3 regions of the Agrobacterium sp. rho-8.1 genome follow, and region 3 is predicted to be linked to each of the others. Evidence: predicted binding sites of a transcription regulator. Region 3 holds the regulator's gene; each other region holds the start of a gene.
What was found. Region 3 encodes PhoB, which activates phosphate uptake and scavenging genes when phosphate is short. Its sites were predicted from a motif close to TGTCATNNANCTGTCAT; they were not measured.
Positions count from the first base shown of each region.

Region 1 (3,276 bases), 900 kb from region 3:
TCACCCGCCAGCAGGCGTTCGAGCGGGTATTGCCCCTCGTCCAGCAGGTGGTTGTTGCGATAGCGCAGCGTGAACCGTCGCCGATATTCCCTGGCGTCGGCACCCAGATCTTCGATTCTGTCGACCCGGTGCATCTCGAGCGCCGATCCGTTGGCCCAGGCGATGTCGCCGTTCGGCTCCACAAGGATGATGCCGTCGCTCAAACCGCCAATCAGTTCCTGAAGACTGCCGCGGTTGATCCTGGGTGGCTGCTGGGGAGCGTCGTTCATATCGTGTCTCGGCTGAGTGGGGCAAATCATGTGCGGTCATCATGCCGTCTCTCGATGCGAAAAGCGAGCGGTGGAGACACGAAGACCATGGTTATAGCGCAGAAGTTGTGACTGACAGCACGGCGGCAACAAAAGCTTAATCCCTTATCCTCTAATGTGTCGAAAATATCGGAAAGAGAGAGCTTGCCAATGCCCACACAGTGCAATGGTTGCCGCGACGGCGCAGCATTTGACGTACCATTTTCCATGGCTTTCCAGCCGATTGTCGATATCACCACAGGCAAGGTCTTCGCCCACGAGGCGCTGGTGCGCGGACCGACTGGCGAAGGTGCAGGCTCTGTTTTAAGTCGCGTCAGTGATGACAACCGCTACGCGTTCGACCAGCAGTGCCGCGTCAAGGCCATCGAGCTTGCAGCAAAGCTTTACGATCCCGAAGACGACGCGAAACTGTCGATCAATTTCATGCCGAATGCCGTCTATGAGCCGCGCGCCTGTATCCGCCTGACCTTGCAGACGGCAATGAAGACGGGGTTTCCGCTCAACCGCATCATCTTCGAATTTACCGAAAACGAAAAGCTCGATACGAAGCATGTTCTCGATATTCTGCGGACCTACCGGGACATGGGTTTCAAGACGGCCATCGACGATTTCGGTGCAGGGCATTCTGGCTTGGGCCTGCTCACCCATTTTCAGCCCGATATCGTCAAGCTGGATATGGACATCATTCGCGGCATCGATACCGACATTTTCAGGCGCACCATCGTCAAGCACACCCTGAACATGCTGTTTGAACTCAACATCACGCCGCTGTGCGAAGGCGTGGAAACCTACGGGGAGATGTCGGTACTGAGAGACCTCGGCGTCAGCCTCATCCAGGGATATCTGCTGGCCAAACCGAGCTTCGAGGCTCTGGCTGTTCCCGCCATGTTTGCTCCGCCGCTTGCGCACGCGGTTTGACAAGCTTGTATGATGGGTAAAGGCCGGGCGCTTGACACGCGCCTGTCATGAACGCGTTATAATTGCTGTATCAACACAAAGCCGGTTCTCGCTCGTGAACCGAAGCGCGGAGGTTGATCTCGCATGGACATTGCCCTTGGCGTTGGCGCGCTCATCCTGCTCTTCGTGCATCTTTTAAGCATCACGATTGCGGCAGTCCGGTTGAAACGAACGCCGCCCCCCAATCGAATTGCGACATCGAAACCGCCTGTTTCCCTCGTCATTCCCCTGCGCGGCATCGAGAATTTCACGCAGCTGACGATTTCCCGCGCCTTCGCTCTGGAATGGCCGAACTACGAAATCATCTTCTGTGTGGCGGACAGGAACGATCCCGTCATCAAAGAGGTCCAATCACACTTGGCAGCCTTTCCGCATATCAGCGCGAGAGTGCTGATCGGCGATGACAGGATCAGCGCCAATCCCAAGCTGAACAATTGCGTCAAGGGCTGGCGGGCAGCGGCCCATGACTGGGTGGTGCTGGCCGACTCCAATGTGTTGATACCATCAGACTACATCACGACGTTGATGGCGGCCTGGCGCAACGATACCGGCTTGGTCTGCTCCCCGCCCATCGGCTCGCGCCCGCAAGACATCTGGGCCGAGGTCGAATGCTGCTTTCTCAACACGTTCCAGGCCCGTTATCAATACTCGGCGGAAGCCTTGGGCAATGGTTTCGCTCAGGGCAAGACCATGCTGTGGAACAAGCCGTTTCTCGATGCGCGTGGTGGTATCGAGGCGCTGGGGGCCGAAATTGCCGAGGATGCAGCGGCCACCAAGCTCGTGCGGGCAGCAGGGCTGAATGTTCACCTCGTGCCATCTCCGTTCGAGCAGCCGCTCGGGCAACGCAGCCTTGGCGAGATATGGTCGCGCCAGACGCGCTGGGGCAGGCTGCGGCGCGTCACGTTCCCGCTGTTCTTCGCGCCTGAAATTTTCGTCGGCGCGGTCCCGCCGCTACTGCTGGTCATTGTGGCACTCATCGCCGCTGGAGCCGGTACGGCCCTGGTTCTCGCGGGCGCAGTCGCTGTCATCGCCAGCTTTTACCTGCCGGAACTCTACCTCGCCAAACGCGCAGGCTGGCACACCTCATGGCGAAGCGTCCCGGCGATGATGATCCGCGACATTTTCCTGCCCGCCGTCTGGACCAAAAGCCTTCTGGGCTCCTCCGTCTCATGGCGCGGCAATATGATGACGGTGGCGACCGACCAGAGCAGCCTTTCTCCCTCCGCCGCCGAGCTTTCCTAACGGGGAACACCAAACCGTGTGAGAACCGAGGGCATGCGTTTTGCGTTCACCCTGCTCACAGTGAGGGTTGAAACCGTGAGAAAGCTTTTTCTGGCCGCAGCCCTGCTGCTGGCATCGAACACACAAGGGTGGAGCATGGATAGCCTGGCGCATTTCACATGGAAAAACCGGGTTCTGGTGGTCTTCGGCCAGACGGAAGACGCGAAAGTCCAAAAGCAGATCACCACGATCCGCGCACAAGAAGCAGAACTGGCAGATCGTGACATGGTCGTGCTGCATGTGACGCAGGATAAGGTGACGCCGATCTTCGGAAATGCAGGAGGTATCGACGCGCAAGCGCTGACCCGCGAAGCTGGCGCCGATGGAAAATCCTTCGAGGCTGTGTTGATCGGCAAGGATGGCGGCGTCAAGCTTCGCAGCGAGGATGTCGTCGGCAGCGTTGCGCTGTTTGATCTCATCGACCGCATGCCGATGCGCCGGGCCGGCCAGAAGTAGAGAGAGACTTACTGCGCCAGCGCAACCAGACGTCCGCTGGATGGCTGGTGAAGAACGTCCACGCGCACATCATAGATTCGAAAAAGCTCATCTGCCGTCATCACCTCCTGCGGCGTGCCGTGGGCAATCAACCGTCCTGACCGCAGGGCAACGATCTCATCGCAGAACCGCGCCGCCATATTGACATCATGCAGCACGGTGATGATGGTAATACCCTTCTTGCGGCACAGATCATGCGTGAGGGATAAAACCTCCAGCTGGTGGCCGATATCGA
Region 1 is NZ_CP192788.1:2,417,325-2,420,600, forward strand. It holds gene RMR21_RS12015 (helix-turn-helix transcriptional regulator) at 1-269, opposite strand, end outside; gene RMR21_RS12020 (EAL domain-containing protein) at 459-1,226, shown strand; gene RMR21_RS12025 (ceramide glucosyltransferase) at 1,350-2,507, shown strand; gene RMR21_RS12030 (DUF4174 domain-containing protein) at 2,583-3,002, shown strand; gene RMR21_RS12035 (ATP-binding cassette domain-containing protein) at 3,011-3,276, opposite strand, start outside.
Region 1: RMR21_RS12025 (ceramide glucosyltransferase) is a predicted target of PhoB. The motif match lies at 1,270-1,286, and genes of this name have one in related genera.

Region 2 (3,276 bases), 590 kb from region 3:
GATGCCGACAAAGTGGGTGCGCTTGTCCGCAGACCATGTTTGGCCTGTGACTTCGGAACCCTTCGGCGCCGTCAGGAACCGCTCGATGCGACCGGTGACGGGGTCGCCTGCCAGCATCTGGTTGTTGCCCTGTCCGGCATATTGGCCGTCATTGCTGTCTTCGCCATCGGTCTGGATCCAGAGCAGACCGGTCGAGTCGAACATCATGCCATCGGGCGAGTTGAACATGTTGCCAGCGTTGATGTTGGAGGAGCCCGCATAAGCGTCCTTGTGAACATCGGGGTTGCCAGCCATGCAGAACAGGTCCCATTTGAACTTGCCATCCGCATGGTCGTCATTGTCAGGATACCAGCGCACGATCTGGCCGTACTCGTTCTTTTCGCGCGGGTTTGCGGCGTTGAGAACCATGGCATCGCCGCCACCATTGGCGCGCAGCTTGCCGTCTTTCGTGACACCGCGATTGGTGTTGTTGGTCAGCGCGCAATAGGCTTCGATGGCAACGGGGTTGATGGCCACCCATTCCGGGCGGTCCATGGTGGTGGCACCCATCTTGGACGCGGCCTGACGCGTGAAGACGCAGATCTCGTCCATTTTCATGCCGGTGGATTCAGGTGTCAGCGCCACCCACTCGCCATTGCCGTCATCATTGAACCTGGCAACGTGAAGCGTGCCTTCGTCCAAAAGCTTGGATGTATCGCCGCCCGGCACATAGATGCCGTTGGAGATATACTTGTAGAGAAACTCTCCACGTTCATCATCGCCCATATAAACGACGACACGGCCGTCGCGCGCGATGACGACGGCGGCATTTTCATGCTTGATGCGGCCAAGGGCTGTACGCTTGATGGGTGTCGAGGAGGCATTGGACGGATCGATTTCCACGACGTAACCGGCACGGCGCGGCTCGCTGGGGTGCTTGGACACATCGAAACGCTCGTCGAACAGCTCATAACCGTAACGGGTTTCGGCAGCGATTCCGTAGCGCTTGTAATCGTCCGGCATCTTGAAGGCGGCATCCGTGGAGCCGAAATAGCCGTTGAAGTTTTCCTCGCAGGTTAGATAAGTGCCCCACGGCGTGCGGCCCGCGCCGCAATTGTTGAAGGTGCCGAGACAGTCGATACCGTTTGGATCGGCTTTGGTCTTGACCAGTTCGGAACCCGCAGCGGGACCGGACAGCTTCATCGCTGTGTTGTGATGGATGCGGCGATTAAACGGGCTGCCGACGACGATCTGCCAGCCATCATCACCTTCCGCCACTTCCATGACGGTCACGCCCTGCATGTGCTGGAGGATTTTCACTTCGTCCAGATTGGCGGGCATGCCCTTTTCGCGATGCGGCAGGTTGGTCTCGTTGTTCACATATTCATGGTTGACGGCAATCAGCTGATGGCTGCCGACCACGAAGAGCTCCATGCCATCGGTGTTTTCACCGAAAACCTTGTCCGAGTTTTCAAGGTTGACACCCTTGACCGGATCGATATCCGGCACATTGGGAAACAGCGGCTGGCCCCATTTGGCAACCGGCTTCCAGCTATAACCTTCCGGCACATGAATGGTGTTATCGGTCGTGGCAGCCACGGGCTTGAACGGAAAACGCGATGCCGCTTCCTGTGCCTGCGCGGATGTGGAGGAGGCCAGATTGCCGAACGTGCCCAGAGCGGCCGCAGCAGAGCCAAACGCCAGAACGCTGCCGAGAAAACCGCGACGCGAAATCGCCGATTCGACCACGCGGTCGAAATCGGTCACGGCTGGGGGCGGGTTCTGAAGCTCGTCCCACTCATCCCAGCTCAGTTTGCTCGTGTCGATCTTTGTCATGGCGCTCTCCATCGGCTCGCAGTTTGGAACACTTCCAGAGAGGGCAACTAAAGAGGGTTTATTACAGCGATATGACGGATAGATTTCGTAAAAACAATCATGAATTGTATTTCGATGTTGCGTCGGTTTCCTCTTGGACATTCATTTCAAGATCAGGGAGACGCGTCATTTCGTTATGCCGCTGTTTTTGTTAGGCAGTGACGATACCGATTCTGTTCAAGGCATGCGCAATCGTGACGACGTCCATCAAGCTGAAAATTCTTCCCGATATCTATGCCATAGCGCGATTGGAGCCGAATGCAGCGCTGCCTGATTGGGCAGACGGGCCGGGCTTCGTCAGCATCAGCCGCACGGATGACGAATTGTCGATCGTCTGTAAGGAGGCAAGGATACCGGATGGTCTCCGCAAGGATGGCGGATGGTCATGCTTCAAGCTGCTCGGTCCCTTCGAATTCGGAGAAACGGGCATCGTGCTCTCCGTCATCCGGCCTCTTTCGGAAAACGGCATCGGCATTTTCTTGGTTTCGACCTTCGACGGCGATCATCTTCTCGTCAAGGCGACGGATTTGGAGAAAGCATGCCTGCTGCTGGCGGGGGCGGGACACGTCGTCATTGGATCGTGAATATGGACCGATGGTTGATCCTGACACCTGGTAGCATCGTTCAGCGCCGGATTGACGCCTATAGCAGGCGTGACATTGATGACGTCATGCAGTGGTAATGAAGAGGGTGATCTGCCGAGGATGGTGCTTCATGTGGCGCAGCTCACCACATGAAGCGTAACCGTCAGACTGCAATCGGCTTGATTACAGCCGCGTCCAGGTCTGCGACTTGCACAGCACTTTCAGCACGCAGCCTTTCATGGCAAGCGAACTGCCGGAAACGGTGCCGGTGCCCGCATAGGTCTTGTCATTTTCGGGGTCGGTGATCTCGCCGGAATAGCTGTTGCCTTTTCCACTCATCTTGCCGATCTGCTTTCCGGCGTGTTTGCCGGTCTTCAAAGTCACGCAATAAGCTGAGCCGCACTGGGTAATCGCCGCTGTCTCGCCACTGGCCGTTTTCCAGTTGCCCTCGATGGCCTCTGCGGCAAAGGCGCTGCTACCCATCAAAAAGGCGGCGGCGGCAAGTATCGTCATTCTCTTCATAGGGACCTCCCAATCCAGCTTCGACTGGACCTCGAAAACGATCCAAGGTCCGGTACTCGCAACTCCTGATGCGATAACGGGATTTATAGTTGACGTGAACGTAAAAGGAAATATGGGCGCTTGTGAAATTCGCCGCTTTTCGCCCGCTTGCGGCTCGAAAAAAACGTGTCGAAAAATCGCAAGTTTCGACGTGGTTACGAAAGGGTTGAATTTCATCTGTAAATTTTTCGTAAAATTGTCTGCAAAGTCCTTAATTTCCGGGCCTCGTGATATTTAACAAAAACCCAACTTTACCAATCGTTTGGACTTTGTTTGT
Region 2 is NZ_CP192788.1:858,349-861,624, forward strand. It holds gene RMR21_RS04280 (PhoX family protein) at 1-1,815, opposite strand, end outside; gene RMR21_RS04285 (ACT domain-containing protein) at 2,049-2,438, shown strand; gene RMR21_RS04290 (DUF2147 domain-containing protein) at 2,622-2,960, opposite strand.
Region 2: RMR21_RS04280 (PhoX family protein) is a predicted target of PhoB. The motif match lies at 1,876-1,892, and genes of this name have one in related genera.

Region 3 (3,276 bases):
TACGGCCCGCGCATTCACGGTCTTGCTCGCAACAAGGCGGATATGGATCAGATCGTCGAGGCCAGCCTTCAAAAGGCAGGCCTGTGGAACGAAGCCAAGGATCGCCTTTTGGAGTCCGGCACGGGCCTTTCGGGTGGTCAGCAACAGCGTCTGTGCATCGCCCGCGCGATTGCCGTCAGCCCTGAAGTCATTCTGATGGACGAGCCTTGCTCGGCGCTCGACCCGATTGCGACGGCCAAGGTCGAGGAGTTGATCCACGAGCTTCGCTCCAACTACACCATCGTCATCGTGACCCACTCCATGCAGCAGGCGGCCCGCGTTTCACAGCGCACTGCGATGTTCCATCTGGGCCACCTCGTCGAAGAAAACGACACCGACAAGATGTTCACCAACCCGGATGACCAGCGCACGCAGGATTACATCATGGGTCGCTTCGGCTGATCCCGTCGTTGATTGCAACCCATCGCGTCGAACCGCTTGAGCCCGACAGAGCTTGCGGCCAGCCGCATCGAAACTGGAGAATTCGACCATGCCGACAAACTCACACATCATGTCCGCGTACGACGAAGAACTGAAGTTCCTCAGCCGCCGTATCGCTGAAATGGGTGGCCTTGCGGAGCAGATGTGCAGCGATGCGGTGCGCGCACTCGTCAATTCCGATGCTGCTTTGGCCCAGAAGGTCATTTCGGACGATACGATCCTCGACAACGCCGAACGCGAAATCGGGGACAAGGCAATCGTGACCATTGCCAAGCGTCAGCCGATGGCGGCTGACCTTCGCGAAATCATCGGTTCGCTGCGCATCGCCGCTGATCTGGAGCGCGTGGGCGACCTTGGCAAAAACACCGCCAAGCGTGTTATCGCGGTTGCCGGAACCGGCGTGCCCCGCAAGCTGGCCCGCGGCCTCGAGCATCTGTCCGAGCTGGCCTTGGTCCAGTTGAAGGACGTTCTGGATGTCTATTCCACCCGTTCGGCGGAAAAGGCGCAGACCATCCGCGAACGCGACGAGGAAATCGATGCCATGTACACCTCGCTGTTTCGCGAGCTGCTGACCTACATGATGGAAGACCCGCGCAACATCACCACCTGCACACACCTCCTGTTCTGCGCCAAGAACATCGAGCGTGTGGGCGACCATGCGACGAACATCGCGGAAACCATCTACTACATGGCCACCGGCAGCCAGCCGGCAGGCGAGCGTCCCAAGGACGACAGTTCCAATACGCTCGGTGCGATCACCGAGTGAATTTCCTACAAGCCTGGCGGAGTCACTAGTCATGGTGCCGAAAATAGCAGTTGTCGAAGATGAAGAGGCGTTGAGCGTTCTTCTTCGCTACAATCTCGAATCCGAAGGTTACGACGTGGACACGATCCCGCGTGGTGACGAGGCGGAAATCCGCTTGCAGGAACGTACCCCGGATCTGCTCATTCTCGACTGGATGCTGCCAGGTGTCTCTGGCATCGAGCTGTGCCGTCGTTTACGCATGCGCCCTGAAACGGAACGTCTGCCGATCATCATGCTGACGGCGCGTGGCGAGGAAAGCGAACGCGTGCGTGGATTGGCCACAGGGGCCGATGACTATGTGGTCAAGCCGTTCTCCACGCCGGAACTGATGGCGCGCGTCAAGGCCATGTTGCGCCGCGCCCGGCCCGAAGTCCTGTCATCCGTTTTGAAATGCGGCGACATCGAACTGGATCGCGAAACCCACCGCGTTCATCGCAAGGCCCGCGAAGTGCGCCTGGGACCTACCGAGTTCCGTTTGCTGGAGTTCCTGATGGTATCGCCCGGCCGCGTTTTCTCCCGCTCGCAACTTCTTGACGGCGTATGGGGGCACGACATCTACGTGGATGAACGCACGGTGGACGTCCATGTGGGCCGTCTGCGCAAGGCGCTCAACTTCTCCAGCATGCAGGATGTTATCCGCACCGTACGCGGCGCAGGATATTCGATGGAAGCCTGACGTCTACGACGAAGGCAGATGCGACGTGACGCATCGAAGAGCGCGCGCCCATAATCGACGCATATCAGCAATGTGCGTTTACGTATGGGATCGCGTGGTTGCTCTAGGCTCATCACAAGCCGGTGGGGGCCTCGCTTAAGCTACGCTGAAGATATGATGTGTTGGACAGATGTGGATCTGGGGTGATAAACAACCGGGATACCCGAACGTTTCAGAGCTCAATATCGTCAACAAAAGCAAACGATATCGGATGGCCACTGATATGATGACAAGGGCTGATTGAAATTATCTGAAAATTAAAGTTTGACTATCCGACCGGAAGGCTCTATTAATTGGTTGTCGATATTTTTCTTGCTGAGCTTTGGTTGCCGCGCGATTAGCACCGCGTTTTGAACTAACCCTTTCTTCAAAAAAATCGCTATAATCGCACGCAGGGCATCAGTTCTGCGATCTATCTCTTATGCTTTGAAAGGGTTCATTATGACCACAGGCACAGTAAAATGGTTTAACTCCACCAAGGGCTTCGGCTTCATTCAGCCTGACAACGGCGGCACAGACGCATTCGTACACATCTCCGCTGTAGAGCGTGCAGGTATGCGCGAAATCGTTGAAGGCCAGAAGCTGAGCTACGACCTTGAGCGCGACAACAAGTCGGGCAAAATGTCTGCTTGCAACCTTCAGGCTGCTTAAATAACGGGATCTGCTTTCCCTTGACCACGGATGTACTGGCACTGTTGAAAGCATGAGACCAACCGAGGTCAGGCACTTTGCCTGGCCTTTTTTTGTGCTGCTTGGCGGCACTCGCTTCGGGTACTGTGCCTTTATGGCGTAACAGGCTCCAGGCTGCTCGATCCACCACGCATCGGACTTCCAGCAAATCGATCCCGATTTCAGGCCGGCGCGACAGGAAGGAAATTTCATGTCTGAAACACACAGCAAATCTCGCAAACAGGCAGAGATCGCATTCGGCGCGACGCAGACGCAATTTTTTGCGCGTGGCCATGCGGTTGACGAACTGAATTCGATTACGCAAGCTCGTGAAGAAAAGACGCTCAGACTGCGCGAAGCGCGTCTTGCCAAAGAATTGCAAGACAGCCTGAACCCTGCACCCGCCCCGACGAAACGTGGTAAGAAGTCCTGATCGCAGGATCAGTATGACCACTCAACTGGAATAGAGATTTGAGAAACACTAGAAACATCAAGAACAACGAAGTCTCCGAACAACGCGGCGCCGCGGCTGACGCAAAGGCTGCTCTTTTGAAGGCCTATCGCGAAGCCAAGGAAGCTGCGGCACCCATGCTTGAAGCCAAGCAGG
Region 3 is NZ_CP192788.1:265,757-269,032, forward strand. It holds gene pstB (phosphate ABC transporter ATP-binding protein PstB) at 1-441, shown strand, start outside; gene phoU (phosphate signaling complex protein PhoU) at 530-1,246, shown strand; gene phoB (phosphate regulon transcriptional regulator PhoB) at 1,278-1,961, shown strand; gene RMR21_RS01365 (cold-shock protein) at 2,442-2,651, shown strand; gene RMR21_RS01370 (hypothetical protein) at 2,881-3,102, shown strand; gene RMR21_RS01375 (DUF6481 family protein) at 3,141-3,276, shown strand, end outside.